3 regions of the Bacillus sp. URHA0034 genome follow, and region 3 is predicted to be linked to each of the others. Evidence: riboswitches for the same ligand, from Rfam matches in the RefSeq annotation. Region 3 holds a riboswitch; each other region holds the start of a gene.
What was found. A riboswitch is a leader RNA that binds a small molecule or an ion and turns the genes downstream of it on or off. The one in region 3 is predicted to bind S-adenosylmethionine.

Region 1 (10,736 bases), 3.6 Mb from region 3:
TTATGTTTAGGAGTTTCATCATTTCTTTAGCATTATCGGCCGCGTCTCCACCAGAGTTATTGTTAAAGAGAAGATATATATCCTTACATTCGTTTGCTAATTTTTCGATATGATCCTTCCATTCCTGCAGTTCCTGCTGATTATAGCGGTAGAGATAACGGACCTCCCGCCAATTATCGGCATTCCGTTTCTGCCAGCCATAAACATTACGGCCATGAAATCTAACCAGTACTTGTTCGGAAGTCGTGGGCTTCAGGACGGTCGGAATCGACCCTTGGCCAGATTGCGGCTCATCGCATATACTATGAATCCATTTTTCTGTTTTCATAAATTCTAAGGTTCTTTGAAGGTAGGAGGACGCAAACCAGGATTGGTGCCGAAACTCCAGTGCACAGGGGATGTCCCCCATCACTTGTCTGCACCAGCGTAAATAATCTACATTTTCTCTTTTACATTCAAACCAAGGTGGAAATTGGAACAACACCATGGCTAATTTATTTTTTTCCATGTAGGGTTCCAAAGACTCTTTGAAAGCTTGGAACATCATATGTATGTTATCAAACGGAATTTCTCCCCGGGAATGGCCGGTCATCCCTTGATAGGCTTTGACAATAAATTGAAAACCATCAGGGGTATCCTTTACCCACTTTTCGGCATTTCGCTTGGGCTGGATGGCATAAAAAGCGGTGTCCACCTCCACGATGGGAAAGTGTCCAGCATATCTCTTTAGTTTATCTCTTGAGGCTTTTATTTCCGGGTAAAGGCTGTCATGGTCGCCCCAGCCGGTTACACCAATATAAATCAAGTCTGTCACCCCTACTTAATAATAGCATAACCATTTTTTCTACCGCCAAAATAAGAACGGGTTTTTTGTATTTATTCAGATTTGGTTTTTTAAGAAGCTTACGTTTGCCGTTATTCCGCACGTTTTTGGATTTATTCCGTTGGATTACTGCGCATTCCCGCAGAATTCCTGGTTTTTTCCGCCAACATTGGACTTTTTTCCGTCCGTTTTCTATTTAATTCCGTAAACATAGCAACGAACCCTTGTGTATCCACCTCATCGCCGTTATAAAAACTTAATAAAAAAAATACCCGTCTGCCAGCAATAGCAAACGGGTATGTTTTAAAAGATTAACCGATTGAGCCTTCCATCTCGAACTTAATCAGACGGTTCATCTCAACAGCATATTCCATTGGTAATTCCTTTGTAAATGGCTCGATGAAGCCCATAACAATCATTTCAGTCGCTTCTTGCTGAGAAATACCGCGGCTCATCAAGTAGAATAACTGCTCTTCAGACACTTTTGAAACCTTCGCTTCATGCTCTAAAGAAATATTGTCATTTAAAATTTCATTGTATGGAATCGTATCAGATGTTGATTGATTATCCATAATTAAGGTATCACACTCAATATTAGCACGTGCGCCATCAGCCTTACGTCCAAAATGAACCTGTCCGCGATAAGTTACCTTACCACCATGTTTAGAGATTGATTTTGACACGATTGTTGAAGAGGTATTTGGTGCTAAGTGAATCATTTTTGCACCAGCATCCTGGTGCTGGCCTTTACCTGCAATCGCAATCGATAAGGTCATACCACGTGCGCCTTCACCTTTTAAAATAACAGCAGGATATTTCATCGTTAACTTAGAACCAATATTCCCATCGATCCATTCCATTGTTGCGTTTGCTTCACAAACCGCACGCTTGGTAACAAGGTTATACACGTTGTTTGCCCAGTTCTGGATCGTTGTATAACGGCAGTATGCATCCTTTTTGATGATGATTTCAACAACGGCACTGTGCAAAGAGTTAGTCGTATAAACAGGTGCTGTACAACCTTCAACGTAATGAACAGATGAACCTTCATCAACAATGATCAAGGTACGCTCAAATTGTCCCATGTTTTCGGAGTTGATTCGGAAGTATGCTTGTAATGGCGTTTCCACTTTAATACCTTTAGGCACATAGATGAACGAACCGCCGGACCATACAGCCGAGTTTAACGCCGCAAACTTGTTATCAGTCGGCGGGATTACTTTTGCCCAGTGTTCACGGAAGATGTCTTCATTTTCTCTTAAGGCAGAATCTGTATCCTTAAAGACGATTCCTAAATCCGTAAGTTCTTCCTTCATATTATGATAAACAACCTCTGATTCGTACTGTGCAGATACCCCAGCAAGGTATTTTTGCTCTGCTTCAGGGATACCAAGCTTGTCGAAGGTTGCCTTAATTTCTTCTGGTACTTCATCCCAAGACTTCTCGGATTTCTCAGATGGTTTTACATAGTAGGTAATTTCATCAAAGCTTAATGAATTTAAGTCGCCGCCCCACTGTGGCATTGGCATATTATAAAAATGTTCAAGTGACTTTAAACGGAAATCAAGCATCCACTGTGGTTCATTCTTCATTTTTGAAATTTCTTCAACAATCTCACGTGTCAACCCACGTTTTGATCGGAAAATGGAAACGTCTTTATCGGCAAAACCGTATTTATAATCCCCGATTTCAGGCATCTTTTTTGCCATCGTCGTATTCCTCCTTCATAAACGATTAGAGCCTTAGCCCAATCGTTTTACTTTTGTTCCTCTTCCTTTAATCCCTTTTCCATTGCCTTCCATGCTAATGTTGCACATTTAATTCTGGCAGGGAATTTAGAAACACCTTGAAGTGCTTCAATATCACCTAAATCAATGGAATCATCGGGTTCTTTTCCTAACATCATATCAGAAAAAATCCCAGACATTTGCAGTGCCTCTTCTACCTTCTTCCCTTTGATGGCCTGTGTCATCATCGAGGCAGAGGACATCGAAATCGAGCAGCCTTCACCTTCAAACATAGCATCCTTCACGATTCCATCCTCAACCTTAAAGGTTAATTGAATGCGGTCGCCGCAGGTAGGGTTATTCATATTAATCGTATGACTGCCATCCTCTAAAATACCACGATTTCGTGGTTTTTTATAATGGTCCATAATAACTCGACGGTATAAAGCATCTAAATTATTAGAAGACATCGCTGAAATACTCCTTTGTTTTGACAAGCCCTTCAACGAGTTTATCAATATCTTCTTCAGTATTGTATAAATAAAAACTTGCACGTGCAGTCGCAGAAGCGTTAAGCCATCTCATCAGCGGCTGTGCGCAATGATGCCCGGCACGGACGGCAATTCCTTCTGCATCCAAAACGGTTGCTACATCATGCGGGTGAACATCCTTAATATTAAAAGTGATCAGTCCAGCACGCTTAGCTGCATCAAGAGGACCATAAATAGTCATGCCCTCAACCGCAGACATTTTTTCAAGTGCATAGGCCGCAAGCTTATGTTCATGTTCCGCAATATTGTCTAAGCCGACTTCGTTTAAAAAGTCGATTGCAGCCCCAAGACCAACGGCACCGGCAATAATAGGTGTACCGCCTTCAAACTTCCAAGGCAGTTCCTTCCAGGTTGATTCTTGGAGGTGGACAAAATCAATCATTTCGCCGCCAAATTCAATTGGCTCCATCTTTTCAAGCAGGTGTTTCTTTCCATAAAGTACCCCGATACCGGTAGGCCCACACATTTTATGTCCAGAGAAAGCAAGGAAATCACAATCAAGATCTTGGACATCAATTTTCATGTGCGGTGCACTTTGAGCACCATCAACGACCATGATGGCTCCATTTTCGTGAGCAATTTGCGCAATTTCTTTAACAGGATTGATGACGCCAAGCACGTTAGATACCTGCATCACAGATACAATTTTCGTATTAGCTGTAATCGTTGCCCGTACATCTTCAAGAGAAAGCGTGCCATCTTCTTGAAGCGGAATGTATTTTAACTGGGCACCTGTCCGTTTCGCTACTTGCTGCCATGGAATAATGTTACTATGATGCTCCATGTAAGTAATAACGATTTCGTCGCCTTCCTTTAAATTAGCAGCCGCATAACTTGAAGCGACCGTATTAAGAGAAGTCGTTGTGCCTCTTGTAAAAATAACTTCTTGAATCGATTTAGCATTAATGAATTTACGAACCTTTTCCCTAGCCCCTTCGTATGCATCCGTAGCTCTTGTTCCGAGCGTGTGTACACCACGATGGACATTGGAATTAATTTCACGGTAATATTTATCAATCGTTTCAATAACCTGAATCGGCTTCTGGGAAGTAGCTGAGCTATCCAAGTACACCAATGGGTTGCCATTCACTTCTTGATCGAGGATTGGAAACTGGCTGCGGATATCTTGGATGTTCATTAGCGAACTTTCCTTTCAATCACTTCAGTTAATTGTTTCTTGACTCCTTCAATTGGAAGTTGGGTAACAACCGGTGCAAGGAAACCGTGAATAACTAACCGTTCTGCTTCAGTTTTCGGAATTCCCCGGCTCATTAGATAATAAAGTTGAACTGGGTCGACGCGTCCTACGGAGGCTGCATGCCCTGCTACAACATCATCTTCATCAATTAAAAGAATTGGATTGGCATCCCCGCGGGCTTTTTCGCTAAGCATTAACACACGAGAGGTTTGCTCTGCATCCGATTTGGATGCACCATGTTCGATCTTACCGATCCCGTTAAAGATGGAAGTCGCACTGTCCTTCACAACCCCATGATTTAAAATGTTTCCGGTTGTATTTTTTCCAAAGTGAACGACCTTCGTAGTAAAGTTTTGCGTTTGCTCGCCACGGCCGACTACGACTGTTTTCGTGTCTCCATGAGATCCATCACCAAGCAGGTTAGTGGTATTCTCTGAGATTGTATTTCCTTCGTTCATAAGGCCAAGTGCCCATTCAATGGATGAATCTCTGCCAGCGACACCACGGCGGTTTACATAAGTCGTAATCCCTTTTGCCAAATAATCAACAGCCCCGTATTGGACTTTTGCATTAACGTTGGCAATAACCTCGGTTAAAATATTCGCGAGGGTATTTGAGGCTTCCACTGTAGAAATATAGTTTTCTACGTATGTTACCTGACTATTGTCTTCCGCAACTACAATCACGTGGTTAAATAAGTTTGCCTCAGCATGATCTTGTACAAATACTGCCTGGATAGGCTCTTTAATTTCTACATTCTTTGGAATGTATAAGAACACGCCTCCGTTTACAAGTGCTGCATGCAGGGCCGTTAAACGGTGCTCATCCATATTGATGGCTTGAGTCATGTAATACTTTTTCAAAAGATCACCATGTTCTCTTGCCGCAGTCAATAAATCTGTAAAGATAACACCCTTACCTTTCAGCTCTTCTGATAAAGATAAAAAGGCAGGAGTCTGATTACGCTGAATATAAAGACTTTTATTTTCAGCATCTAAATTTACTAATGCTTTAACTTCCTCTGGTAGTGCATCAAGCGATGAATAGGCATCACTTTTGACTGTATGCTGTTGGAATTGTGTGAAATTCCATTTATCTATTTTGGTTTTATCAGGTCTTGGCATCGAAAGCTGTTCGAATTCGTTTAGCGCTTTAAGCCGGAACTCTTCAAACCATGCAGGCTCATTCATTTCTTTCGAGAATGAGCGGACAAATTCCTGATCAACTGGTAATTTGGTTTCTGTTGTCATTGTAATCCTCCTAACACTCTGTTACGCTTCTTGCCCAACTGTTTCGTCTTCAATGCCAAGCTCTTGTTTGATCCAGTCATATCCTTCTGCTTCTAAGCGTTGTGCCAGCTCTGAACCGCCTGATTTAACAATACGGCCTTGCATCATAATATGCACATGGTCAGGAGTGATATAGTTTAACAGACGTTGGTAGTGTGTAATAATTAAGCAGCCAAAATCTTCGCCGCGCATTTGATTTACACCCTTTGAAACCACTTTTAGGGCATCAATATCAAGGCCGGAGTCAATTTCATCAAGGATGGCAATTTTAGGTTCAATCATCATTAATTGAAGAATTTCATTACGCTTTTTCTCACCGCCGGAAAATCCTTCATTTAAATAACGCTGTGCCATATCCAAATCCATTTCAAGGAATTCCATTTGCTTATCCATTTTACGGATAAACTTCATAAGGGAAATTTCGTTTCCTTCGCCAAGACGGCTGTTAATCGCTGAACGTAAGAAATCAGCATTTGTTACACCGTTGATTTCGCTTGGGTATTGCATTGCTAAAAATAGACCTGCACGTGCGCGCTCATCTACTTCCATTTCCAGAACATTTTGTCCGTCCAGAGTGATGGAACCGCTCGTTACTTCATATTTTGGGTGTCCCATAATCGCAGACGATAAGGTTGACTTACCAGTTCCGTTTGGTCCCATGATTGCGTGAATTTCTCCACCCTTTATTTCTAGGTTTACACCTTTTAGAATCTCTTTCCCATCAATTTCTACATGTAAATCTTTGATCGTTAATGTTGATCCAGCCATATTTTATACCTCCGAAAAGAAAGTGTTGTTAGCTTGCAATGCAAGTTTTTTTGTAACTCTATTCTCATTTTATTCTCATTACAATCTTATAACAAATGAAATGTATTAGCAACTCTTAAACAGTAGAAACTGAGCGTCATTTTCATTAAGCAAATGCTAATTGAGAATACACAGGGAATATTTATATGAAAATTCAGATATAAACCCTTATGTAAGAAAGACCCGAATAAAATCATACCTCATTTTTTTAAACATTTCCAACTGTTTTAAACGATAAAGACCTTTCTATTTTACCCAATTGACCTCTTTCATGTATGAGTAAATACAAGGAAAAGCCAGTGAATGACTCACTGACTTACCCGTTTTTACCTATTTATTATTATTCAGAAACCGGTACAACTGCACCTTTGTATTTATCAAGGATAAAGTCTTGGATTTCTTTAGAGTGTAGAACTTCTACAAGCGTTTTGATTGCTGGCTTGTTTTCGTCCTCTTTACGAACGGCAATGACGTTTACATAAGGGGAATTCTTGTCTTCAATTGCAATGGAATCTTTAATTGGGTTTAAGCCGGCATCAATAGCGTAGTTTGAGTTAATTAAAACCGCATCGCCTTCACCGTTTTTATAAATTTGTGGTAAAAGTTTTGCTTCGTAATCTGCATCAAATACTAACTTCTTAGGATTTTCTACAACATCTTTGATTTCTGCTTTTGTCTTATCAATGCCTGATTTTAATTTGATTAGTCCTTGCGCTTCAAGTAATGAAAGCAGACGGCCATGGTCGGCAACAGAGTTGCTCATAATTAAATGAGCGCCAGTAGGAAGGTCGCTAAGTTTTTTGTACTTCTTTGAATAAACACCGATTGGCTCGATATGAATACCGCCTGCATTCACAAATCCATAACCAAACTCTTTATTTTGTGACTCTAGGTATGGGATGTGCTGGAAGTAGTTTGCATCTAATTCTTTTGATTGTAATGCTTTGTTTGGAAGTACATAGTCAGTAAACGTCTTAATCTGTAGATCAATACCTTTTTCTTTTAAAATTGGTTTAGCTTTTTCTAGGATTTCTGCGTGTGGAACGGTCGATGCTCCAACTACTAATTTCGTTGTTTTGCTGTCTGTACCTTCTGACTTATCTGTTGACTTACCGCAAGCAGCTAATGCTAACACTAGTGATAAGGCTAAAATTAATGTAATCCACTTTTTCATGTAGACCTCTCCTTTTATCTTTTATCTAATTTTGAAGTGATAAAATCACCAATAAACTGAATCACAAAAACGATTAATAAAATAATGACGGTGGCAATCAAGGTGACGTCATTTTGATTTCTTTGGAAACCATAGTTATAAGCAAGGTTCCCAAGACCGCCTGCACCAATCGCCCCTGCCATGGCTGTGTACCCCACAAGTGCAATCGCAGTAACCGTGATACCGGAAATTAGGGCTGGCATGGATTCCGGCAATAAAACCTTCCAGATAATCGTTCCAGTAGTAGCCCCCATTGATCTTGCTGCTTCAATGACCCCTTTATCAATTTCTCTGAGGCCGATTTCTACCATTCTTGCGTAAAATGGAGCAGCTCCAATAATAAGAGAAGGCAATGCCGCATCTTCGCCAATCATGGTTCCAACTAAAAATGTTGTAAGCGGAATTAATAAGACAATTAGGATAATAAACGGAATCGAACGAAAAATATTTACGATTGCACTAATAACTGCGTTTATCGGCTTGTTTTCCCAGAGGTTGCCTTTGGAAGTAAGAAATAAAATTAATCCTAATAAGGTCCCTAAAATAAACGTTGCTACCACGGAAATGCCTGCCATATAAAGGGTATTTTTTGTTTCATCCCACATGATTAACCAGTCCACATTTGGCAGATAATGTTTAATCATTTGTAACCACCTCCACTCCGACATGCTGAGAGCGAATGAACTCAACCGCATGGTTGACTTCCTTTTCGTCGCCATCGATATGAATGAACAAGGTTCCATATGATCCGTTTTGCGTTTGGGCAATCTTACCTTGTAAAATATTTACGGTAACCGGATGATTACGGATTAAATTGGTTATGACTGGCTGCTCAGCTGATTCGCCAATAAAGGTTAATTGGACAATCTGGCCGGAAGGATATTGTTCAAGCAAATGATCAACGGCTTCTTTTGTATCTTCATTCTCAGATACTTGCTGAACAAATCGCTTCGTAATTGGCTGCTGTGGTTTTTTAAATACATCCAGTACCGAACCAAGTTCAACTACCCTGCCACTTTCCATTACTGCAACACGGTGACAGATTTTCCGAATCACGTGCATTTCATGGGTAATTAACACAATTGTTAACCCTAGGCGTTTATTAATATCCACCAGTAATTCCAAGATAGAATCCGTGGTTTGCGGATCTAACGCTGAAGTTGCTTCGTCACAAAGTAATACTTTAGGGTTATTTGCAAGCGCCCTGGCAATCCCCACACGTTGCTTTTGACCGCCGCTAAGTTCGGATGGATAAGCATTTTCCCGGCCTTCTAAACCAACCAGTTTGACTAATTCGGCGACCCGTTTTTTCCGCTGCGGTCCTTTGACACCAGCAATTTCTAAGGGAAACGCGATATTTTCACTAACTGTTCTCGACCACAGTAAGTTGAAATGCTGGAATATCATACTGATTTCTTGGCGGGCTTTTCGTAATTGTGAGCCCTTTATTTTTGAAATGACACGGCCCGCAACTGTGACACTTCCCTCTGTTGGAATCTCCAAGCCGTTTAACATGCGGATTAACGTACTTTTTCCGGCCCCGCTATAACCAATCACGCCGAAAATTTCTCCCTCTTTAATCTCAAGGTTTACATCATCGACTGCCTTAAGGTCACCTTTTTTGCTAGGGAAGATCTTCCGAACATTTTGTATTGAAATCATTTGATCACCTACTTTTTTATCGTCTTTATTTGAATATAGAGTTAACTGGATGCTTATAAAGGATTTCTATTATTTCAGAAAAATAAAAATGCCTATCTGCACAGGCAGAAAGGCATCATGAAAAATAAACCTTTCTCCCATCTTCCAAAGCAAACGCTTTGTGTGAATTGGCACCATTTCAATAAATATTGACGGTTGCCGGGCTTCATCGGGCACATCCCTCCACCTCTCTTGATAAGAGCTAACAGCTTCTATATTCAATTTAAAATGTAATTGTTTTAACTAAATTATTTCAACAAAAATTATCGTATCATGTATAAAAATAGGTGTCAACGATTTTTTCGGAATATCTTTAATAGGTAAATTTAGGCTTTAGCCTTTAATGAAGATAAACCTGTCGCTGATTCAATCGCAGCCTCCAGGTCATCGATTAGATCCTCGACATTTTCAATACCGATGGAAAGCCGGATTAAATCCTCTGATACACCGGCAGCCTTAAGTCCTTCAGCGTCCAGCTGCTGATGGGTTGTGCTTGCTGGGTGAATGATTAAACTCTTAGCATCGCCAACATTGGCGACATGGGCCCAGAGTGTTAATGAATTGATTAATTTCGCCCCTGCTTCTTTTCCGCCTTTAATGCCAAAGACGACCATTGAGCCCGCACCCTTTGGCATATATTTTTTTGCTAATTCATTATCAGGATGTGAGCTATGACCAGGATAAGATACCCAATCTACTGCCGGATGAGCTAGTAAATAATCAACAATTTGCTTGGTATTGGCAACATGCTCCTTCATCCGCACATGGAGGGTTTCAAGTCCTAATGTAAACTGAAACGCATTTTGCGGGCTTAGCGCAGGTCCAAGATCGCGTAATAATTGAACACGGGCTTTGATGATGTATGCGACCGCCCCTAAAGCTTCTGCATAGATAAGGCCATGATAGCTGTCATCAGGAGTGGTGAAGCCAGGGAATCTTGGTGAATTCCAATCAAACTTGCCGCCATCGACAATGATTCCTCCCGTTGTGGTTCCGTTCCCTAACAACCACTTGGTTGCTGAATGAACAACAATATCGGCTCCATGCTCGATTGGCCGGCAAAGATATGGTGTGGCAAAAGTATTATCAATAATTAATGGAACCCCTGCTGCATGGGCAATGTCTGCTACTTTTTCAATATCGAGGACACGTAAACTTGGATTACCAATGGTTTCTGCAAAGACTGCTTTTGTTTTTCCCGTGATCGCTTGGCGGAAGTTTTCTGGATTTTCGGCATCAACAAATTTGACATTAATACCGTATTTAGGCAGGGTAACTGCTAATAAATTATAGGTTCCGCCGTAAAGATTGGAAGCAGCCACGATTTCATCGCCAGCTTCGGCGATATTTAAAATCGCGAGTGTAATAGCTGCCATTCCGCTGGCAACGGCGAGTGCACCTACTCCGCCTTCCAGCAGGGCAACGCG
Region 2 (10,736 bases), 3.0 Mb from region 3:
TGCAGGGTTACTAGTAGTTAAACCGGTTCAAGCTGCGACAAGCGTAACAAAATATGTAACAGCGACCACCTTGAATGTCAGAACGGGTCCGGGAACAACTTACTCAATTGTCACAACGGTTAAGCAAAACCAAGCTGTAACTGTTTCACAGACTCAAGATTCTTGGGATAAAGTAACTGTTAGTGGTAAAACGGGATGGGCATCCAATCAATACTTAACCACTAAGAATTTGGCGGAAGGTTTAAAGACAGTAGGAGGCAACAAACAGTTAATACTTGTAACAGCTAATGGTTACAATTCCTCAAGTGCTGAAATTCGGACCTTTGAGAGAAATTCCCTTGGTAAATTGGTACCTGTATTAACCACAACAGGCTATATTGGTAAATACGGATTTGCCACTTACACCAATATGCGTGAAGGCGGTAAACGGTCTCCGATTGGGAAATATTCAATTGGAACTACATTTGGACGTTATGCTAATCCAGGCACCAAACTGCCTTACAGAAAAATTACAAGCGATGATGTTTGGGTAGATGATCCCACTTCAAAACTCTATAACACTTGGCAATCAAGAAGTAAAACACAAGGTCAATGGAAGAGTGCGGAAAACATGAATATTGCAGCCTATACCTACGGCTTCGTTATCAACTACAATGCCCAACGAACTCCGTATAAAGGAAGTGCGATCTTCTTCCACATTGGCAGCAGCTATACACTGGGTTGTACCGCCACATCCCAAACCAATGTTGTAAACATCCTAAAATGGTTGGACCCAAATAAGAGTCCAGTCATCATCCAAACTCCGATTCAGGAGCTAAACAAGTACTGAAGCATGGGGACGGTTCTCATGCTTCTTTTTTTGGAAGCAAAAGAACCGTCCCCATGCTTCCCTTCTTCTAGCAAATTATTAATCTATAAGATAAAATGGATTATATTGTAATTGAACTGGATGGGAGAAGGAATGAATGAAATCAATTTTATGGAGAGCGGGGGTTTTAAGTTGTTTAATACTCCTGGGGTTGTCGTGGTCTTATAAAGAAGCTTCTGCGGAAGCTTTATGGCCGTCCAAATGTGCAAAAGTGAGTCCGAATCAAAATCCAACCTTTCAGCAAATGAACTGCTTATTGACGAATGCGGCTTTAGAAGCAAATATTCCGCCTGAAGTAGTTAAGGCTGTGGCTACAAAAGAAAATGGCGGTTGGAGACAATTTCAAGACAATGGACAACCTGTTATTTCATCTGATGGCGGTATTGGTCTCATGCAAATTACCAATCAACCAAACTATGATCAATCGAAGTTGAAAAATGATATTTACTACAATATTCAGGCAGGTGTTGACATCCTAAAAAGCATGTACCAGCGGACCAATCTGCCTAAGATACAAGGGGCAGGACCTGAGGTCATTGAGAATTGGTACTTCCCAGTCATGGCCTACAACGGGATAAAACCTGTGAACAGTCCACTGAAACAGGCGGATGGGACTAAAAATACGGCAGCTTACCAAGAAAAAGTCTTTGCCTTTCTTCAACAAGAAAGCTTTCTGGGTGATACGAAATTAGCGCAGTACCCGTTTAGTACAGCTGACTTTAAATATGATCCTAACAGTGACGAAAATAATTGTATTTAACAAGCTGGTATATAAACTAACCGACCAGATCCATGCTTCTACAGCTCTTTTTCATACGGGGGATAAAGTAGTTGTAACCGAGGATAAGGCAAAGTTAAGGTCAGTGCCTACTAGTAGCACTACTTCCTTATTGAAGGAGTTACCACTAAATACGACGCTGATTATTTCAGGGAATTTTGTATTTGATCAAAACGCTTCCAGTGTAAACCAATTTGTATGGTACCCAGTTAAAACGGAAGATCAAAAACTAGCAGGTTATATTTCCTCTGCTTATCTTACAAAAAAGTTAGAAGTCAGCCCGGTAGATGATAATGATCTATTCGTATCTGGGAAAGCACCTGCGTATGGCCAGGTACAAGTAAAGAATGGAACAAACCAAGTTGCCACTGCAGTGGCTAATGCAAACGGATCTTTCAAAGCAGGGATTGCTCCTCAAAAAGCGGGGACAACATTAACGGTATCCTACGAGGATAAGCAGAATGCCGAAAGCTTCTCCACAACGGTAGCCGTAACAGATAAAACGGCGCCATCAAGCCCGGTAGTGAATGCTGTTACGAATAAGTCTGCTGATATAACCGGGAAAACAGAAGTAAATGCTACTCTGACAGCCACGATTGCAGGAAAAGTATATAGTATCAAAACGGACCAATATGGAAATTACAAAATAGCTATTCCAATCCAAAACGCAGGAATAAGTATTTCGGTAACATCAAAAGACAGCGCGGGTAATATAAGTGCGGCAAGGACCATTACAGTAGTAAAAGTGGCTCCGAATCTACCAGTTGTGAACACTGTTAATAATAAGGCCTTGAACGTAACAGGGAAAACCGAAGCAAATGCCATCGTGACCGTGGTCGTTCCAGGTAAAACTTATACCGCAAAGGCCAATGTGTATGGAAACTACAATGTAGCCATTACGCCGCAAAATACAGGAACCAAGCTATCCATCACAGCAAAAGATAGTGCAGGCCGTGTAAGTGCAGCAAGAGGCATCACAGTCATTCGCGTAGCACCGAACATGCCTACAGTGAACACGGTTCGTTCCTATTCCACGTCAGTGACAGGAAACACAGAGAAATATGCAACAGTAATCATCAAAATCGGATCAAAAACATACACAGCACAAGCCAATCTTTATGGGAACTACAAAGTATACATCCCAAAACAGCCAGCAGGAACAAAACTATATGTATCCGCAAAAGACGCAAAAGCGCAAACTAGCGCAGTAAGGACAGCTACAGTATCACAATAAAGGAAGCATAGGGACGGTTCTCGTGCTTCTATTTAAGGATTGAAAGAAGCATGGGGACGGTTCTCATGCTTCTTTTTATGGATTGCTGATCTCTTCATTGATTACGTCCTTCATAGGTTGGGCAGATTTTGTATCGATTGGACACTAGATCACAATCCAATAAAGGCTTGATTAGCATTTAGAGTACAATTTGTTCAATCATCTCTAAAACTTCATCAGTTGAGATAACTCTTCCTTCAAAAATGTCTTTTTTTACTTGTAATAACCTCTTTGTCTCAATACAGGGTCAAGTTCAGCATCCTCTTTTACAGAAGTTTCCGGATAATCTCTATTTCCATCAACTTCAAGAATTTTTTCAAATTGATGGATCATTTCCTTGATTACTTCTGCTGCTATCCATTTAGTTTTTTCATTTTCTTACCTGCAATCATTAAACTTATTTTGTAATGTATTTCTGGTACTTTAGGAATTATTTGTGTAGTAGTTATTAATATTTTGGAAAAAAAGATATATATATCTATATATATCAGCTAGTTTGGGCTGTTTAGTAACGGTGTTATAAATAGCACTTGGTTTTTTTATTGGCACCATCACTTGTAAGGTTTGTTTAAGGATATATGTCCTTTGATTACCACTATGATCCCTGATACTTTTTCCCTACTGTTACATGTGTTAACAATGCTTATTGGTTTCCTTCATGCTTTCATTATTTTTGGGATCTTGGGTCTTATTCGCGGTTGCCGATGGTTTAACTTTAGGCTTTAAAGACCATTGGAGCGACCAAAAAATAATAACATGTAAATAGGGAGTGATTGAATGGAACAACAAACACAAACAGAGCAACAGAAACAGCAGGGAACGGCATTTGTAGTATTAGGATGGATATTCTTCGCACTTTCCTTATTTATCGTTCCAATTCTTTTCGGAGCTGGAACGTTTATTATGGGCTTCCTAACATATAGAAATCGTAGTCAAGTTCATGGCACTATCCTAATGGTCTTTGCCGTTGTTGGCACAGTTTTAGGAATGCTAATTGGTTTTATTGTTGGTGCAATTGCCGCTACTGGCTATTTATAATGCCAATCTATAAACCTGCTTTACGGTGAGCCTTACTATAAATAAGTCGTTTTTTTAATAAAGTTTAGTCCAAATAATAAAAACCGAAGAATTGATTTCTTCGGTTTTTATTGATGTCTACCGTAACGTATTTCCGATCTAAAATAAAGCCATTGATTTTCTGTCACTTACTAAACCTCTTGAGAGAGAATATCGAAAGATCAAATTCGCTGTGACCCTTTATTGCTAGCTGGCTTAATACTTCGCCCATTACACTTCCAAATTTGAAGCCATGTCCAGAAAAGCCGCACGCGATGATGACATTGTTATTTTCAGGGTGATGATCGATGATGAAATCATGGTCACTCGACATTGTATATAAACAAGTTTTTCCTTCCCTAAAGGTCCCATTTGCTTCAGGCATATAGGTCTCTAGAAAATGACGAAGATCGCCTTCATCTGTTTCGTATTTTCCAAAGTTCTGTAAGTGCTGATCGGGATCGATTTCTTGTCCGCCATCTGTTCTTCCTACCTTAAGACCGGACCCGTTCAAGCTAGGGAATCCGTAAAACATTTTATCATTGTCGTCTACATAAAAGGATGGGAAATTGGCGGAGTCATATATGCCTTCAGGTGTTTCGAACCAGCCCACCACTTTACGGACTGGTTGAATAGGCAGCTTTAAATCCGGAAGCAGCTTGGCTGCCCAGGCGCCTACTGTAACAATGACCTTTTTAGCCCAAAAAACGTTGTCCGCCGTTACGATTTTCACTGCATCCGTACTGCTCATGTCGACTTGCTGAACGGGTGTATTAGTGACAAGCTGTGCCCCATTCCGGGTAGCGAGTTCCTTATAGGCCTGTATGGCCTTTTCACTATAGAGTAATCCTGATTCTGCTTCAAAGCAGCCTATAAAGTTATCCGGTATAGAAATGCCAGGCCATTTTTCTTTTATCTCATTTGCGTTAAGTACCTGTAATGGCAATTCATATTTTTTAGCAGCCTCAATCGTTTCATGGAGAAAGGGAGAATCGCTTGGGCCAAGTCCGAGGACCCCTGTTTTTTCAAAAACTTTATGGCCGCTTTCCCTCTCCAAATCTCCCCATAATTGTTGTGCACGTTTCACCAAGGTAACATACTGTCTGCCTTCACCATAGGCGTGACGAATCAAGCGGGTATCTCCGTGATGGCTTCCATGATTATGTGGCGGATCGAAGGCATCAATTAATAATGTCTTAACTTTTTGTTGTGCTAAAAAAGCACCAGCAGCCATTCCCATAGTCCCAGCGCCAATTATTGCTACATCAAAAACAGGTTCTCTGGTCATCTCATTTCTCTCCTACTCTTTATCATAATACTGGCCTGTTTAGAAGAAAACAGGCCAGTGGAAAAGTTAGTGCTTTTATTAATTTTGTTTGTAGTCATCAAGGAAAGAGACTGGTTTTATGACAGGAACAGCAGCGCCTTTGAAGTGTGATTTGATAAAGTCTGTAACTTCTTTGGAATGATAAATATCTACGATTTCTTTGAATGATTTGTCATCTTTGCGTGATGTCTTGGCAGCGATGATATTAACGTACGCTTTATTGTTAGCATCTTCTCTAAAAATTGAGCCAGTAGTAGGGTTTAAACCAGCATTGATAGCCATATCACTGTTGATAATGGAGGCAGCTGCATCATCTAAACCACGTGGTGTTTGAGCAGCATCAACAGGTGTAATGACCAAGTTTTTCGGATTCTTTTCAACGTTTTCTAATCCGCCAGCACCGGTAAAGCCTTGTTTTAAAGTAATTAATCCTGCTTTTTGCATTAATAGAAGGGCTCTTCCTAGATTAGTAGGGTCTTTTGGAATAATGACTTGGTCCCCATTTTTAATGTCATTGATAGTTTTTACTTTTTTAGAGTAGATTCCCATTGGCCAAATATTGGTTGTTCCAACTGCCGATAGTTTTAGATTGCGCTGTTTTTTAAAGTCATCAAAATATACGACTGTTTGGAAGGCATTAAGGTCAACTTCCCCACTATCAATCGCAAGGTTTGGCTGCACATAATCATCAAACTTAACAATTTGAACATCAATTCCTTTATCTTTCGCAAGCTTTTTAACAAGTTCCCATGTTGGTGCTTCCGCTGTTGTAGTTGCTACCTTAACTGTTTTGCTATCGCTGCTTTTGCTGGATTGTGAGCTGCATCCAGATAGTAAAAGCAGTAATCCAAATAAAATAATGGCAAATTTCTTCATTGATATGATTCCCCCATGTTTTTTTTATGATAAAAAGGACTACCTTTGATCAACATTCTTTAGATGATTTGAATAAATTGGCTATTTCCTTCTCATTTTTTTAGATAGAAGGTTCCCAAGTGATTGAACAAGTTGAACCATAATGACTAATGTAATAACAGTGATCACCATGACCTCTGTTTTGAACTGATTATACCCATATGTGATGGCTAAATCACCGATACCCCCGCCGCCAACTGCTCCTGCCATTGCGGAAGCACCTATTAATCCAATCGTTGCAATCGTTAATGCTAATACGATTGAGCCAAGGGCCTCAGGAAGGAGAAATCTCCAAATGATCTGCCAGGGTGTAGCACCCATTGCTTGTGCTAATTCAAGTGTGCCTTTATCGACTTCGAGGAGTGAGTTTTCCACTAACCTTCCTATATAAAAAGCGGTATATAGGACTAGCGGCACAATGGCAGCTGTAGTACCAATGGATGTCCCTATAATCAATCGTGTGAACGGTATAATTGCTACAACCAGGATAATAAATGGAATGGAACGAAAGATATTGATAATGACGTTCAAAATATTGAAAATAATGGAATTCTGTAAAATACCATTTTCTCTTGTAATGACTAAAACAACACCAATTGGTATTCCGATAATAACGGATATAATGAGAGCAACTATGACCATATAAAGAGTCTCGTTAATTGAACTAAAGAACTCAGGCCAAAACCAAGACCAATCAAATGGCATCTTCAGACACCTCCCTAATAACAGCATTATGTTCCCTTATATAGTGCACAGCACGCTGAATTTCTTCTTCATCACCTTTAAATTCAACCAGTAAGTTCCCAAATGGACTACCTTGAAGCTCCGTTACCATGCCATGAATTACATTTAAATCAATGGAAAAGTTCTTTGCAGTGTTGGAGATTAAAGGTATATTGGTTGAACTGCCTTTAAAGATGATTCGATAGATGTTCGTATGACCATTATTCATAATTAGTTGTTGAATCGACTTTGGGATGTTATCGTTTAGAACAGTCCGTACAAAGCTTCTGGCAATCTTAGTCTTTGGTTCGGTGAAGACGTCAATGACAGGCCCTTGTTCAACGATTATCCCATTTTCAATAACGGCCACTTTATCGCATACGTCACGGATCACATTCATTTCGTGGGTAATCATTAAAATGGTTACGCCGAATTCATCCCTAACTTTTCGTAATAACTCTAATACAGCCTCGGTGGTATTAGGGTCCAAGGCAGATGTTGCTTCATCGCATAATAGAATATCAGGGTCTGTGACTAACGCCCTTGCAATTCCAACCCGTTGCTTTTGACCTCCCGACAGCTGATCGGGATAATGATTCATCCTATCCTCTAAGCCAACGAAAGTGAGTACTTGTTCCACCTTTTTCCTGATTTCACCTTTGGGTCTGCCTTCCAAGATAAGTGGCATTGCTACGTTGTTAAAAATAGTTTTTGAATGCAATAGGTTATACTGTTGGAATATCATCCCAATCTTTTTTCTTTGTCTACGTAATTCCTTGGGAGTCTGGGATAAAAGATCTATACCATTTATAAGGACTTTCCCTGAAGTAGGGCGTTCCAATAAATTTACACAACGGATTAGCGTACTTTTTCCAGCACCACTAAAACCGACTACGCCAAATATTTCACCTTTATCAACCTGAAGACTTATTCCTTTCAATGCTTCCACTTTTTTCTCTTTGCCTTTTCCATAGCTTTTATGGACGTCTTCAAGTATTAGCAAGATAGTAATCTCCTTTCCGGAATTGTAAATTATACAAAATAGCCTCTTTCATCAGAAAGAGGCTATTTTTATCTAGACCTTATCTTTCAGAATGAAACATTCTGCAGGAATTAGCACCTTTCATTAAATGATGGTTGCTGGACGTCGTCGGGCCTGTCCCTCAGTCTCTCTGGATAAGTTATTTAATTTTAATATAATAATAATATTATGCAATATTAAGACTATTGTCAATATTTTTCTGCTATTTTCAAGTTGTAAACTATTTCTAGTATAGAAATAAAGTTATTAATAGAAAAGGAAGCAAGGGGACGGTTCTCTTGCTTCTAAGCGGGTAAACAAAAACAAATATTAAGATTAAGCCTGGTGAATTAATAAAGCCATCCATCCACGTGAGATACCATCATCTGTAGAATAGAATTAGCTGAGAATGAAGAATTGAAAGATCAGATTGTAATGGTTTCATCTCTTTAACATGGACAGAAAAAAGATTGGGATCGATTGTACTTAAGCCAACAGCTCAGTTTTGTTCAACAAGACTGAAAGGATTTGAATTAATCTTGATGAACCGTACCATAAGTAAATGAGGTCTTTTCTGAAAACAGATACAGCACCATTCCATCATAGTTTAGAAGGTGCTGATTTGCTTATATGAACAAAAGGGTTTGGCCTGCCAAGCCCTTTTTGTATTCTTTGATCAAATGAGCACAACTTAATTTATTTTTCAAAACAAACGCGAATTGTCAACCGCAGTTAATGTTTGGTTGACAATTAACATGAAATTGAATATTATCATAATTAAATTAATTACATATTTATTTTGAGGAGAATGTAAAAATGAAACTTAAAGAAATTACCTTTGTAGCGGTGTTTGCTGCGGTCATGGGTGCTCTAGGTATCGTTCCGCCTATTAATCTTTCGTTTACACCCGTACCTATTACATTGCAAACACTAGGTGTTCTTCTTGCAGGTGGAGTATTAGGGGCAAGATTAGGAGCAATGAGCCAAACTGTCTTTTTACTACTAGTTGCTGTTGGAGTACCTCTTTTATCGGGAGGTCGAGGCGGATTAAGTGTATTTGTTGGACCGAGTGTTGGTTATTTAATTTCTTGGCCCATTACAGCATTCGTTATTGGATATCTATTATCACGTATAGAAAATTTAAAACTACACCATGTTTTATTTATTAATCTGACAGTTGGAATCCTGCTTATCTATTTAATTGGTATCCCTGTTCAAGCATTGATCATGCACATTTCGGTATTAAATGCTGTAAAAGTAAGTTTAGTATACCTTCCTGGGGATGTGTTAAAGGCTGTACTAGCTTCGATTTTAGTTTACAGACTAAGAAAGCACCCCGTTTTTTCAAGATCACTAGCAGCGAGCTACTCTAATAATGTAACTAAAAATATTTAAATCTAAAGAGACACCTTGAAGTGTCTTTTTTTATAGAGGTGATAATGATGGGCAATATAACTGAATCATATGAAACTTCCGCTAAAATTTTCCCCAACAAATTAGCCATCCATACTAATCATCAACAAATCAATTATCAAAAATGGAGTGAATTGGTCAATCAAACGGCAAATTGGCTTTACTCACTACATTCAGAAAACAAAACAATAGGAATCCTTCTGCCTAATGGACTCCCTTTCTTGCAACTCTTTGCAGGTGCATCCAAGGCTGGTTGGATTGCAGTTCCCTATGATTTGAAATGGAAAACAACTGAATTAGAAAAGAGAATAAAACTTTTCAATCCTTCGATCATTGTCACAACAAGAGAAATTCACTATCAGATTAAACATATTATTCCAAATGTAATGAGTTTGGATGACAGTTTACGGGAAATCTCCCGGTTTGAAGTGAACATAATTAGGTATACTCAAGAAAATTTGCCTTTTTATATTGGCTTCACTTCTGGCACAACCGGAAATCCAAAAGCATTTGTTCGTTCCCAGGATTCATGGATGGCGAGCTTTGATTGTAACCGTTTCGATTTCGAAATAAATGAATATGATCATGTTTTAATTCCTGGATCCTTAATACATTCTCACTTTCTATATGGAGCTATTAGCACTTTGTATTTAGGGGGTACCGTTTATCTATTAGACAAATTTTCTCCTATTGAAGGGCATTCATGGATACAATCTTATCCCATTACAACGATGTATGTCGTTCCAACAATGGTAGAAGCATTTCTGAAACAAGGAATTCAAATCAATAAGTCTATAAAACTCCTTTCATCGGGTGCAAAGTGGTCTGAAAGAACGAAATTAGAAATCTATCATATATTTTCAAATATAACCATGTATGAGTTTTATGGGGCCAGTGAATTGAGTTTCATTTCTGTACTTTCTGATCGAGATGGTATGCAAAAGGCAGCAACCGTCGGGAAGCCTTGTTACGGCGTAGAGGTACAAATACGGCTGCAAGATCAGGTCTTAGCAAAGCCTAATGAGATTGGAAAGATCTATGTAAGAAGTGGACTGATAATAAATGGATACATGGATCACGATGGAAGCACAGTTCAATCGATTCAGGATGAAGAGGGATGGGCTACGGTCCATGATATGGGCCATTTTGACGAAGAGGGCTATTTATATATTACAGGCCGTGAGCAAAATATGATTTTATATGGAGGAATCAATATTTTTCCTGAAGAAATAGAGAAAGTGATTTCCTTACATCCGGATGTCGAGGAAGTTGCTGTAATTGGTCTGCCAGATTCGTATTGGGGTCAGGTTGTGGCTGCGGCAGTAAAAGGAAAGGGCAGCCCAGTAGAGTTAAAAAGACTTT
Region 3 (10,736 bases):
GCTGCTGCATATCTGCCAGGTAAGCCTCTGCTTCCTCACGGCTCATGCTGCCCTCTTTTTCAATAATGTCAATCAGTGTCTGGTGAACATCATGTGCCATATGTTTCTCATCACCACAGATGTATACAGCCGCACCTTCTTGCAGCCATTGGAACAATTCCTGACTGTTTTCAAGCATACGGTGCTGTACATATACCTTTTGGTCAGTGTCTCTTGAAAAAGCCACATCCATTTTCGTCAGCGTTCCGTTTGCTAGCCATTTTTGCCATTCTACCTGATAAAGAAAGTCCGTCACATAATGTTGATCACCGAAGAACATCCATGATTTGCCTTCTGCCCCAGTTTCTTCGCGTTCCTGCATAAACGAACGGAATGGTGCTACACCTGTACCAGGTCCAACCATAATGATTGGTGTTTCAGGGTTTTGTGGCAGTTTAAAGTTCTCGTTTTGCTGAACGTATACATTGAGAATATCCCCAGGGTTAATGCGATCAGCTACTAATGTTGAACACACGCCATTACGACTGCGTCCATGTGCATCATAGCGAACAGCACCGATCGTCAAATGAACTTCATCAGGGTTTGCCGCTAAGCTAGAGGCAATCGAATAAAGACGACCTGGTATTTTACGTAAAATCGAGACAAACTCCTGCGCCGATACGTTCCAAGGAGCGTAGTCACGAACTAAATCGATTAAATCGCGACCATGAATATAGGCTTTTACCTCTTCTTCTTTACCTGGTGCAAGAAGCTCCAGTAACTCTGCATTTCCAGTAAGCTCTGCTGCTTTTTGAAGAAGTGGTTTTGTTAGAACCGTGATTTCGTAATAAGATAAGAGCGTATCTCTTAACGTACGAACATCGCCTTGTTTCACTGTTACTTTCTCTTCAGGATTGAAATTCAGTTCCTTGATCAACAAGTCAACTAACTCAAGATCGTTTTCTGGATAAATACCAAGGGCATCTCCCGGTTCAAAAGTAAGGCCAGAACCTTCAAGGGAAATCTCAAGGTGATGGGTTTCTTTATTTGAGCCTCGTCCGTTAAGGTTGATATTTTCGAGAACCTCTGCTTTAAACGGGTTCGTTCTCGAGTAAACCGATTCGATTGCTGGGTTTACTGCCGTTTGAGCTGCTGCTTGAGTCGTGCCTGCGGCCTCACCTAAGCTGGCTAGAACTCCTTCAAGCCATTCTGCAGCTGGTTCGTCAAAATCAACATCGCAGTCAAAGCGTGGGTATAGACGTGTACCGCCTAGTTCTTCTAGACGAGCATCAAAGTCTTTCCCTGTTTGGCAGAAAAATTCGTAAGAGCTGTCTCCAAGCGCTAAAACAGAGAAATGTAAGTCTTCTAGTTTTGGTGCTCTTTTACTGTATAAGAACTCATGGAAGCTAATCGCATTATCAGGCGGATCTCCTTCTCCATGTGTACTCGCAATGATTAAAAGGTTTTGCAGCTTCTTAAGATTGTTTGGTTTAAAATCGCTCATGGCGCTGACGGTTACTTGGTATCCGTTTGCTTCTAGCGATTGCGCTGATTTTTTGGCTAGGCCTTTAGAGTTCCCGGTTTGAGAACCATAAAGAATCGTTACCTCTTTTGAGATTTTTGAATTTTCGCTTGGAAGCTGTGCCAATTGGGCTGATGCGGTTCCCAATTGGGAGCCGGCAAGATAGCCGCTGAGCCAAACCTTTTGTGTTTCGGACAAGGTTGGCAGGAGTCTGTTAAGGAGCTCCACTTGCTCCTCTGTAAACGGGCTGTTCAATACCTGAAGTTGCAACAATACCACCTCACATGGAATTAAAAAATATTATTTTGCAATATTATTGAGAAAATTCTCTTAGAATCTAGCATGCCATTTTTTTATGATTCAGACAACTATTATTCTGTAAAAGTTACCTTTTTTTCAAAATTTCTTAGGAACGTGGACAAAAAATGCTATTTAGTAAACGTTAATCATTAGTTGCCCGTTCCACGACAATATCCTCAATCACCCGATGGCCGGAGAGGATACCGGTATGATGAATTTCACGGCCTAGCTTCGACCATTTCCGAATCTCAGCCGTTACCTCCGCAATCAGGAGCCCTGAGAATAACAAATAAGGAATCACAATCACCTTACCCTGTGCATCATTCAGCACGGCTGCTAACCCCTCTTTTAGACGGGGTTCGGCTGCCGCCAAATAACATACCGAAACACCTGTGATACCTAGACGTTCCTTCACGCCATCCGCAATTAAGCCGAAATCTGCCAGTGTGGCTGGGTCACTGCTCCCTCTTCCGACAATCAACACCCGATCCTCGAGCCCTACTGTCTCGACGGTCTCTCGTACGAGTTCAGCGACTGCATCCAGAATTTGGCCTTGAACACCGAAAGGATCCTTTACATCGATTAAAACATCAGGATACTGCTCACTTATCGCCTCTAGAACGTTTGGGATATCCTGCTTGATATGACCGGCTGCTAGTAGAAATAGGGGTACGACCGTTACTTCTGCTGCCCCTCTCTCCACACAGCGCCTAAAACCTTCTTCAATCGACGGTTCCGTTAACTCTAAAAAACTGATTTCTTGAATCGCCACATCCACCCGCTCGCTCACTCTCGCAATAAAGGCTCTTGCCTCGTCTGCTCCTTTTTTCGAGCGTGTGCCATGACCAATGTATAGTATGGCTTTCATCTTCATCTCCTCCAAACACTACCCATGAACAAGCGGCAGTTTAGGAACAATTTCTTCTTGAAACCAGTTTAACCGATGATGCAGCTTTACAACCTCGCCAATCACAATCATGCTTGGATTCGAGATTGCCGCTTTTTTCACAAGTTCCTCGATGGTTTCAAGCGTTCCTGCCACTGTTTGCTGAGACTCAAGTGTCCCCCAATGCACGAGGGCAATTGGAGTCTGAGGAGATTTGCCGGCCTTAATTAGCTGGTGCACAATGATCGGCAAATGTGATACCCCCATATAAATACAGAGCGTATCCACCCCATTCGCCAGATGGTACCATTGATGTTCGGCGGCCATATTGCCAGCAGCCTGATGCCCCGTAATAAAAGCAAAACTTTTGCTCAAACTGCGGTGGGTAACCGGAATCCCGGCATAAGCAGCAGCGGCAATCCCGGAAGTAATCCCGGGAACCACTTCAAACGGAATATCGTGTTTCACACATTCTTCCGCCTCCTCGCCGCCGCGGCCGAAAACAAAAGGATCACCGCCTTTTAAGCGAACCACCTGATACCCTTTTTTAGCGTACTTGACTAAAAAGTGGTTAATCGTTTCCTGCTTCATCGTATGGTAATTAGGGAGCTTACCGCAGTAAATCAACTGCGCCCCTTCTTTTGCCGAGTTAAGTAGTTCAGGATTAACAAGCCGATCATAAAGGATGACATCGGCTTCCTGCAGGCATCGTAATCCTTTGACCGTCAGTAAATCTGGATCTCCAGGACCCGCACCCACTAAATAAACCTTGCCAGCCATGGCTGTTCATCCTTTCTTATAAACTAGATAATATTCTTTTCTTGCAGGTATTGAAAAATTTGTGCAACGGCTTCTGTAACCGTTAATTTATCAGAGCGAATCGTAATTTCTGGACGCTCCGGTGCTTCATATGGAGAATCAATTCCAGTAAAATCCTTAATTTCACCACGGCGTGCTTTTTCATAAAGCTTCTTTGGATCACGTGCTTCACATTGTTCAAGCGGGCAGTCAATAAATACTTCAATAAACTCGCCTTCTTCAAACAGCGCACGGACCTGGTCGCGGTCGGAACGGAATGGAGAAATAAACGCTGTCGTTACGATTGCCCCACTATCCACAAATAGTTTGGCTACTTCTCCAATTCGGCGGATATTTTCTGTTCGATCGTAATCTGAAAAGCCTAAGTCCTTATTCAAACCATGACGGATATTATCACCATCTAGGACATATTCATTAATGCCTTGGCGGTATAATTCACTCGAAACCGCATTGGCAATCGTTGATTTACCAGAACCCGATAGGCCGGTGAACCAAAGAACACAGCTTCCATGACCATTTTGAGAACGGCGGTCTGCTTTTGTAATAGTGGCAGAGTGCCAAGTGATATTCGTTGCTTTAGACATTGTTGTATTTCCTCCTTAGACCGTTGCGGTTTCTTCTTTCATACCTTCGATTAATACTTCTACAACTTCTTTACGGCTGAAAGTTGCAGGAGGAAGAACTCCGGCACGTAGCATTTCTCTAACCTTTGTTCCAGAAAGGATGACGCGGTCTTCTTTGCTGTGCGGGCAAGTTTTATCAGATGCCATGCCTTCGCACTTTGTGCAATAGAAGCTGTGTTCAAAGAACATTGGTTTAATGCCAAGCTCGCCTTCTTCAAAATTACTGAAGATATGCTGTGCATCGTATGTTCCGTAGTAGTTGCCTACACCAGCGTGGTCACGGCCGACGATGAAGTGTGTGCAGCCAAAGTTTTTACGGGCAATCGCATGGAAAATCGCTTCTCTAGGGCCCGCATAGCGCATAGCTGCAGGGTACACACCAAGCTGTACACGTTCAGCTGGATAGTAATTATCTAGTAATACACGATAGCTTTTTAGACGAACTTCTGCGGAAATATCGTCTGATTTTGTTTCCCCTACAAGCGGGCTAACGAATAGTCCATCAACCGTTTCTAATGCTGCTTTTTGGATATATTCATGAGCACGGTGGATTGGGTTTCTAGTTTGGAAACCAACGATTGTTTTCCAGCCTTTTTCTTCAAACATTGCACGAGTTTCTTTTGGCTCATGCCATACATCAGCAAATACGCCTTTATCTGACTTTTTAACCAGAACAATATCACCTGCTACATAAACAGGTCCTCTTTCATAAAGACGTTTCACGCCTGGGTGAGCGACTTCGTCTGTTTTGTAAACTTCGATGGCTTCTTTATCTAAATCTGGCTCATACCATTCAGATACTGTGATAACCCCATAAACCTCGCCTTGGTGTACTAACTTGATTTCTTCTCCTACTTTAAGTGTTGCAGCAGTTTCATAGGATACAGGCAAAGTTACTGGAATGGACCAAATTGTATTGTCAGCTAAACGCATGTTAGAAACAACATTTTCATAGTCTGCTTTTCCAAGGAACCCTGTAAGCGGGCTAAATAGGCCAACACCAATCAACTCAAGATCACTCAATGCAATCGCATCAATTTCAATCTCTTTTTCGATGTTTGTTAAATCATAAGTTGGGTCAAATGCTTGAATTAGTTTTCCTCCATGAGGTGCTGGTAAAAATGACACTTTTAATCAAGTCCTTTCTTTTTTAGAAAAATAATTTATCAATTAAAATATGAAACTAGCAAATTTAATCTTTCACAATCTCCTGGTGGACCGCCATACTTGGTTTCTGTCTTTTCATTAATGACATGACACCAAAGACGGAAATTAACACACCAGCCATTGCGATGATGGGATAAAAATTATGTTCAATCATCATTTGAATCATTGTATATGATAATACCATGGATAAAACAGGTGAGACAATCCAAACTGTAAGAAGTTGTACAACAATATCTTTCTTCAAAACAGATTTGCCGTTTTTCGCAAAACCAATCCCAATAATCGAGGATGTCGTAATTTGTGTCAGCGGAACGGGAATTCCAAAAACAGATGCGATCGTCACAATCGTTGCGCCTGTTCCAGAGATGACGCAGCCTTCTTCTAAGCGCAGTTTCGTAATTTTCTTCCCGTTGGTTTCAAGGACACGATGACCGAGGAGCAATGCCCCGCCGGCTACAAATAACCCGCCCCAGAAAATCCCGTTATCAGTCGAAATGATTTTCGCTCCGACTAACGGACCAACCGCATTGGCCACATTATTCATTCCCGCCGAGAAGGCTTCAAACAAGCCCATGAAAACGACTAACACGGACAGATAAGGTACTGTCTTCGGTGCTTCCATCCATTTTTTCAGATGTTTATTTTTTAATAGAAACGTAACACTAATCGCAATAATAAAAGCAACAAATGGGGTGAGCAGCCAGAATAACAAAATCCACACTAGTTTACTGACTAACACAGATTGGTAAACAATCCCGGCGCCAATGACGGCTCCTACCGCCACTTCACTAGTCGAAAGCGGAATTCCAAATATGTTAGCTAAAAACAGTGACAATGCTGCTGAAGTTAACACAACTAAGGCGATGGGGATTGTAAACGTACTGCTGGGTACAATCCCGCTGCCTAACGTTTTAACCACTTCTCCGCCGCCAAGCCATGCTCCAAAAAATACGGTGATACTGCAGAGCAGCAAAGCCAGCGGTTTTTTTATTACGCCTGCCCCGTAGGCAATCCCCATGGAAGCGGCTGCCCCGCTTGCGCCTATATTAATAGCAAAAAATAAACCAATCGTCACTGCTATAATTGTGAGCAAATAAATGACCCTCCTTTAATCCCGCATTACGGACGATCCACCCCCACCATACTATTTATGATAGATTTAGAGTCCGAAGCGGTGGGCACTGCCCGTCAATGCCGGATTGGTTCAACATTCACTGTGGTGATCACCACAGTGTTGGAGGCTTTAGCTTAACGGGTATGTAAGCCGCATTCTGTCTTACCGCTGCCCGACCAGCGTCCTGCACGTGAATCGGCGCCATCACCAACCGGCTTTGTACAAGGGAAACAACCGATGCTTGGATAGTTCTGGTCATGCAAGGTGTTGTATGGAAGATCCTTACTTCTGATGTACTCCCAAACCTCATCCCAAGTCCAATGAATTAATGGGCAAATTTTGATATTCTCGAATTTATCATCCTTATTAAGGAACTCTGTGTTGGCTCTTGTTGGTGACTGTTCACGGCGAAGTCCTGAGATCCACGCTTGTTTAGCAGTCAAAGTCTCCCTTAATGGGATTACTTTACGAATGTTACAGCACTGGTTGGCATCTCTTAGCCATAGCGCCGAGCCATATTCTGCAGCTTGTTCATCAAGAGTTACTTTTGGTTGTTTCCGCTCAATTCTTAATGTTGGGAAACGGGCTTCGATTTTGTCGATGACTTCGTAAGTTTCAGGAAAATGCAGCCCGGTGTCTAAGAACACGATATGGGCATCTGGTTTTACCTGATGAATCAGGTCAATCAATACAATCGCTTCGGCTCCGAAGCTGGATGCATAGACAATGTCTTGATCAGCATAAGTGTTGTATGCCCACTTTAAAACGGAAAGTGCCCCTTTCGTTTTATCTTCGAAAGGAAATGTGTCGGAAATTTGTTGCCAATTTTGATAGGTAATTGCAGCGGTCATGCTACATGCCTCCTTTTTTTCATAAAAAAACGTCTTCCAGGGCGGCTGACGTTGAGACAGCCTCCAGCTTACTGGTCAGCAGTTTTTATTTTGTTTAAGACGAACCTTTTCATTTTTTTCTATTTGTACAATCTTACCATCCTGAACTACTAGTGTAATCGAGCCAAATTGTAAAGAAACCAGCATGTTCTCTAAATGCGTGATAAGTTCTTGCCTTTCATTAGCGTTCAGACTTATTCGCCTCCTTTTTACAAAAAGCGCCTTTCCCACTTTAGGAAAGGCGCTCACAAAAGTCCAGTAAACACCTTATCTACCAAAATGAAAACCATTTTGCTGGAATTGGCACCTTGCTTGGCAGGTTGCCGGGCTTCATCGGGCCAGTCCCTAAGCCTCTCTAGATAAGAATAATTGATTGATGTGATTAATCCTACCATACCAATAGGATTTATGTAAATAAAAAAATATAAAATTTAAAAAATTCTTCACTGCTCTCTTTTTTGTGATGAATTTTTGGCAAAAAAATTTCTTTAAACCAATGCCCTTTTCTGATTGTTTGCATTTACTGTAATGTGAAGGAGGAGGATGAATGTGACGGAATTGAGTTTTCATCAAATTGCCCATGAATTGTTAAAAAAGGAAGTCGAAGTAGTTACTCTGCAAGGGAATTTTACCGGCAGGCTTTTAGAGGTAGGCAGAGATGTTATTGTATTGGAATCGAGAGGCAGAGGCCGCGAACGAATTTTGGGTATTAGAATTGAAACGATCGTAGCGATTTTCCGAGTGGAAAATTTTATACCTAGAGGACCATTTGGGTTTGGGCCAGGGGAAGTCGAGGAATCACCAGAACATCATGAAAGCAGCAGCAGTCATTAAGACGAATCAACAAGAGAAAGCAGCCGTATGCTTTCTCTTTTTTTTGCAAAAATCTCCCTATTACCGAAATATTAAACGAAATTTATTTAACTTCAAATACATACGGAAATGCTCTTACCTTGATAATGTCTCTTAGTACCCTTTTACACGTCATCGTGCTAAAATAATGAAATGACAGGAACATCATGATTCCAAATGATGGGGATCTGTTTTCCTCACAGTAAGGACGCGGTTAAATAATAAAAGACAAGAAGGGTTTTTTTTGAATAATACATCAAAGAATTTAGACAATAAAATACTTCGTTTTACAGTTACGCTGGTAACGGCTTTTATTGGGGGGTTAGTATTTTCTTTTCTTCATACTCCGATCCCTTGGCTGCTTGGGCCAATGGCAGCTGTCTTAATCGGCGCAAGATTTGGAAAAATTGCATTTTACTGGCCGGTTGCGATTCGTGATACAGGCTTAATTGTCGTCGGGTATTCGATTGGACTATCATTTACAAAAGACGCACTCTTACAAATTATCGCCAAACTTCCTTCGATGCTGCTGATGACGACTTTGCTTGTCCTCTTTTGTGCTGGGATTGCTTGGATTGTTTCAAAATTAACCGGGGTTGATTATCCAACGGTCTTAACCGGGAGTATACCAGGCGGACTTTCGCAAATGATTATTTTTGCTGAAGAAATGAAAGGAATTGATATTACGACGGTTACTTTCCTGCAAGTAGCTCGTTTGATGATGATTATCTTCGTTGTTCCGTTTCTGATCTTGGGTCCGTTGTTTCATCATACAGGCGGCGGTGCTGGAGCAGATGTTGTGAATCATGCCGTGCACGGATCAGGACCGGTATTTCCTAATTTTATTTTGTTAGCGATTATTTGTGTATTGTGTGCTTTCCTGGCGCGGAAACTTAAATTTCCTACTCCTTATTTATTGGGACCTATCCTTGGCACTGCGATTGCCGGTATTTCCGGGCTGCATGGCCCTGTTTTGCCGCCATCTGTATTGGATATTTCACAATTTATGATTGGCTCTTATATTGGTTTATTGTTGAAACCTGAAAAACTAGAGCATAAAGCGAAGGTCATTAGCCTGGCGTTTTTGAGTGGTCTGTTGATGATTATTGGGTCTGTCGGCTTAGGGCTCTTGCTCATTTATTTTTACCATATCACGCCTTCAACTAGTTTACTAAGCTTGGCACCGGGAGGTATGGATCAAATGGCCATCCTCGCTCATGAAGTCAATGCTGATTTATCGATGGTTACAGGTTATCAATTATTTCGTCTCTTTTTCATTTATTTTGTTGTCCCGCCGATGCTGCGGCTGTTTTTTAAAGTTGGGTCTGGAAAAATAAAGAAACCTGCTTAAGTACCTCAATAAACAATCAATGCGTTCTTTTCAGTAAGTAGTTCGGTTTTAGAGTACAACATGTAAAATAACACTCCAAAACGAACTTCTTTGAGTAAATAACATCATTAAACGCAAAGAAGGGATAGCCTAATGACTATTCCTTCTTTTCTCTATCGACTCCCGTTAAATAAATTTGTTGTCTGTTTTATAGAGTGTCTTCGTCGCTTTTGTACTCCAAAATATCACCTGGCTGACAATCCAAAGTCTTACATATCGCTTCTAATGTAGAAAAACGAACCGCTTTTGCTTTACCATTCTTCAGAATAGAAAGATTCGCCATAGTAATTCCAACTCGCTCCGAAAGCTCTGTTACGCTCATTTTTCGTTTTGCTAACATCACATCAATATTAATAATAATTGCCATATCCTTCACCTCAGACAGTCAAATCATTTTCTGATTTTATGATAATCGCTTCTTGTAGAAGCCGTTGGAGGATAGCAGCAAAAACGGCGATAACCAACGAAGTAAAAATGATGATGAGTGCTATTAATCCAATGGGAGGGTCAACTTTCTTCGCAATAAAACGAAAGAGTGGCAAACCTAGTACATACAAACCACTGATTGTAATCGCACAGCACTTTATGTTCTTTAACGCCTTTACAGATAATTCCGAGAACGCTGTGTTCTCGTCAATATACTGTAAAAGATTGAAAGCCTGAAAGAGAGCAAAGTAAAAAGGCACAGCCGCTCCATACATTACGATGAAAACGAGATATTTCATTGGGACAATATTTGGATATATTTTTGCTGCGAAATTTGCCATATGGGGCACTAAAAATATACATAAAGCAAGCACTGCAATTCCAGCCAGAAAAATAATTCCCTTTAAGAAAGTGGTTGAACCTCGTTTACTATTCATTTCATACACCTCACTTAATTAATGACAACATGATTTTAGCACACTGTTTATCGTTTTTCAATAAATTAATATTGTTTTCTATTATATCATTGTTGTTATTTAATATCCTTTTTATTTAAATTAATTAATATCGTTTGAAAAATTTCAGATTACGAATGACAGAGGTGAAAGTATTGATATATCAACAAAAAAGACATATGAAATCATTTACGATTTCATATGTCTTTTCAAGTGTTTTTTTTATTGTTTGTACTCCAAAAGCGAACCTTTATTTTTTTCAGCGCTTGCTTTTTAGCTTTTATTTTGGTGAAAGGATTTCATCGATAATCCC

Region 1: it holds a riboswitch for S-adenosylmethionine, as region 3 does, so the genes downstream of both, ACZ9EE_RS20655 (methionine ABC transporter ATP-binding protein) here and ACZ9EE_RS03820 (YezD family protein) in region 3, are expected to answer to the same signal.
Region 2: it holds a riboswitch for S-adenosylmethionine, as region 3 does, so the genes downstream of both, ACZ9EE_RS18110 (methionine ABC transporter ATP-binding protein) here and ACZ9EE_RS03820 (YezD family protein) in region 3, are expected to answer to the same signal.

Annotation. Positions count from the first base shown of each region.
Region 1 covers NZ_JBWCDK010000002.1:3,882,129-3,892,864, reverse strand. The annotation lists gene ACZ9EE_RS20695 (DUF72 domain-containing protein) at 1-805, opposite strand, end outside; gene sufB (Fe-S cluster assembly protein SufB) at 1,135-2,532, opposite strand; gene sufU (Fe-S cluster assembly sulfur transfer protein SufU) at 2,580-3,020, opposite strand; gene ACZ9EE_RS20680 (cysteine desulfurase) at 3,010-4,239, opposite strand; gene sufD (Fe-S cluster assembly protein SufD) at 4,239-5,549, opposite strand; gene sufC (Fe-S cluster assembly ATPase SufC) at 5,571-6,356, opposite strand; gene ACZ9EE_RS20665 (MetQ/NlpA family ABC transporter substrate-binding protein) at 6,736-7,569, opposite strand; gene ACZ9EE_RS20660 (methionine ABC transporter permease) at 7,584-8,252, opposite strand; gene ACZ9EE_RS20655 (methionine ABC transporter ATP-binding protein) at 8,245-9,270, opposite strand; SAM riboswitch class I at 9,405-9,511, opposite strand; gene ACZ9EE_RS20650 (O-acetylhomoserine aminocarboxypropyltransferase/cysteine synthase family protein) at 9,636-10,736, opposite strand, start outside.
Region 2 covers NZ_JBWCDK010000002.1:3,336,905-3,347,640, forward strand. The annotation lists gene ACZ9EE_RS18075 (SH3 domain-containing protein) at 1-829, shown strand, start outside; gene ACZ9EE_RS18080 (transglycosylase SLT domain-containing protein) at 966-1,628, shown strand; gene ACZ9EE_RS18085 (Ig-like domain-containing protein) at 1,606-2,880, shown strand; gene ACZ9EE_RS18090 (hypothetical protein) at 3,697-3,957, shown strand; gene solA (N-methyl-L-tryptophan oxidase) at 4,121-5,263, opposite strand; gene ACZ9EE_RS18100 (MetQ/NlpA family ABC transporter substrate-binding protein) at 5,342-6,178, opposite strand; gene ACZ9EE_RS18105 (methionine ABC transporter permease) at 6,260-6,922, opposite strand; gene ACZ9EE_RS18110 (methionine ABC transporter ATP-binding protein) at 6,912-7,943, opposite strand; SAM riboswitch class I at 8,020-8,123, opposite strand; gene ACZ9EE_RS18115 (biotin transporter BioY) at 8,778-9,356, shown strand; gene ACZ9EE_RS18120 (AMP-binding protein) at 9,401-10,736, shown strand, end outside.
Region 3 covers NZ_JBWCDK010000002.1:307,250-317,985, forward strand. The annotation lists gene ACZ9EE_RS03785 (assimilatory sulfite reductase (NADPH) flavoprotein subunit) at 1-1,771, opposite strand, end outside; gene ACZ9EE_RS03790 (sirohydrochlorin chelatase) at 1,944-2,669, opposite strand; gene cobA (uroporphyrinogen-III C-methyltransferase) at 2,688-3,467, opposite strand; gene cysC (adenylyl-sulfate kinase) at 3,491-4,090, opposite strand; gene sat (sulfate adenylyltransferase) at 4,106-5,257, opposite strand; gene ACZ9EE_RS03810 (inorganic phosphate transporter) at 5,322-6,389, opposite strand; gene ACZ9EE_RS03815 (phosphoadenylyl-sulfate reductase) at 6,545-7,261, opposite strand; gene ACZ9EE_RS03820 (YezD family protein) at 7,337-7,465, opposite strand; SAM riboswitch class I at 7,565-7,666, opposite strand; gene ACZ9EE_RS03825 (hypothetical protein) at 7,850-8,134, shown strand; gene ACZ9EE_RS03830 (AbrB family transcriptional regulator) at 8,397-9,503, shown strand; gene ACZ9EE_RS03835 (helix-turn-helix domain-containing protein) at 9,691-9,909, opposite strand; gene ACZ9EE_RS03840 (DUF2975 domain-containing protein) at 9,920-10,405, opposite strand; gene clpP (ATP-dependent Clp endopeptidase proteolytic subunit ClpP) at 10,704-10,736, opposite strand, start outside.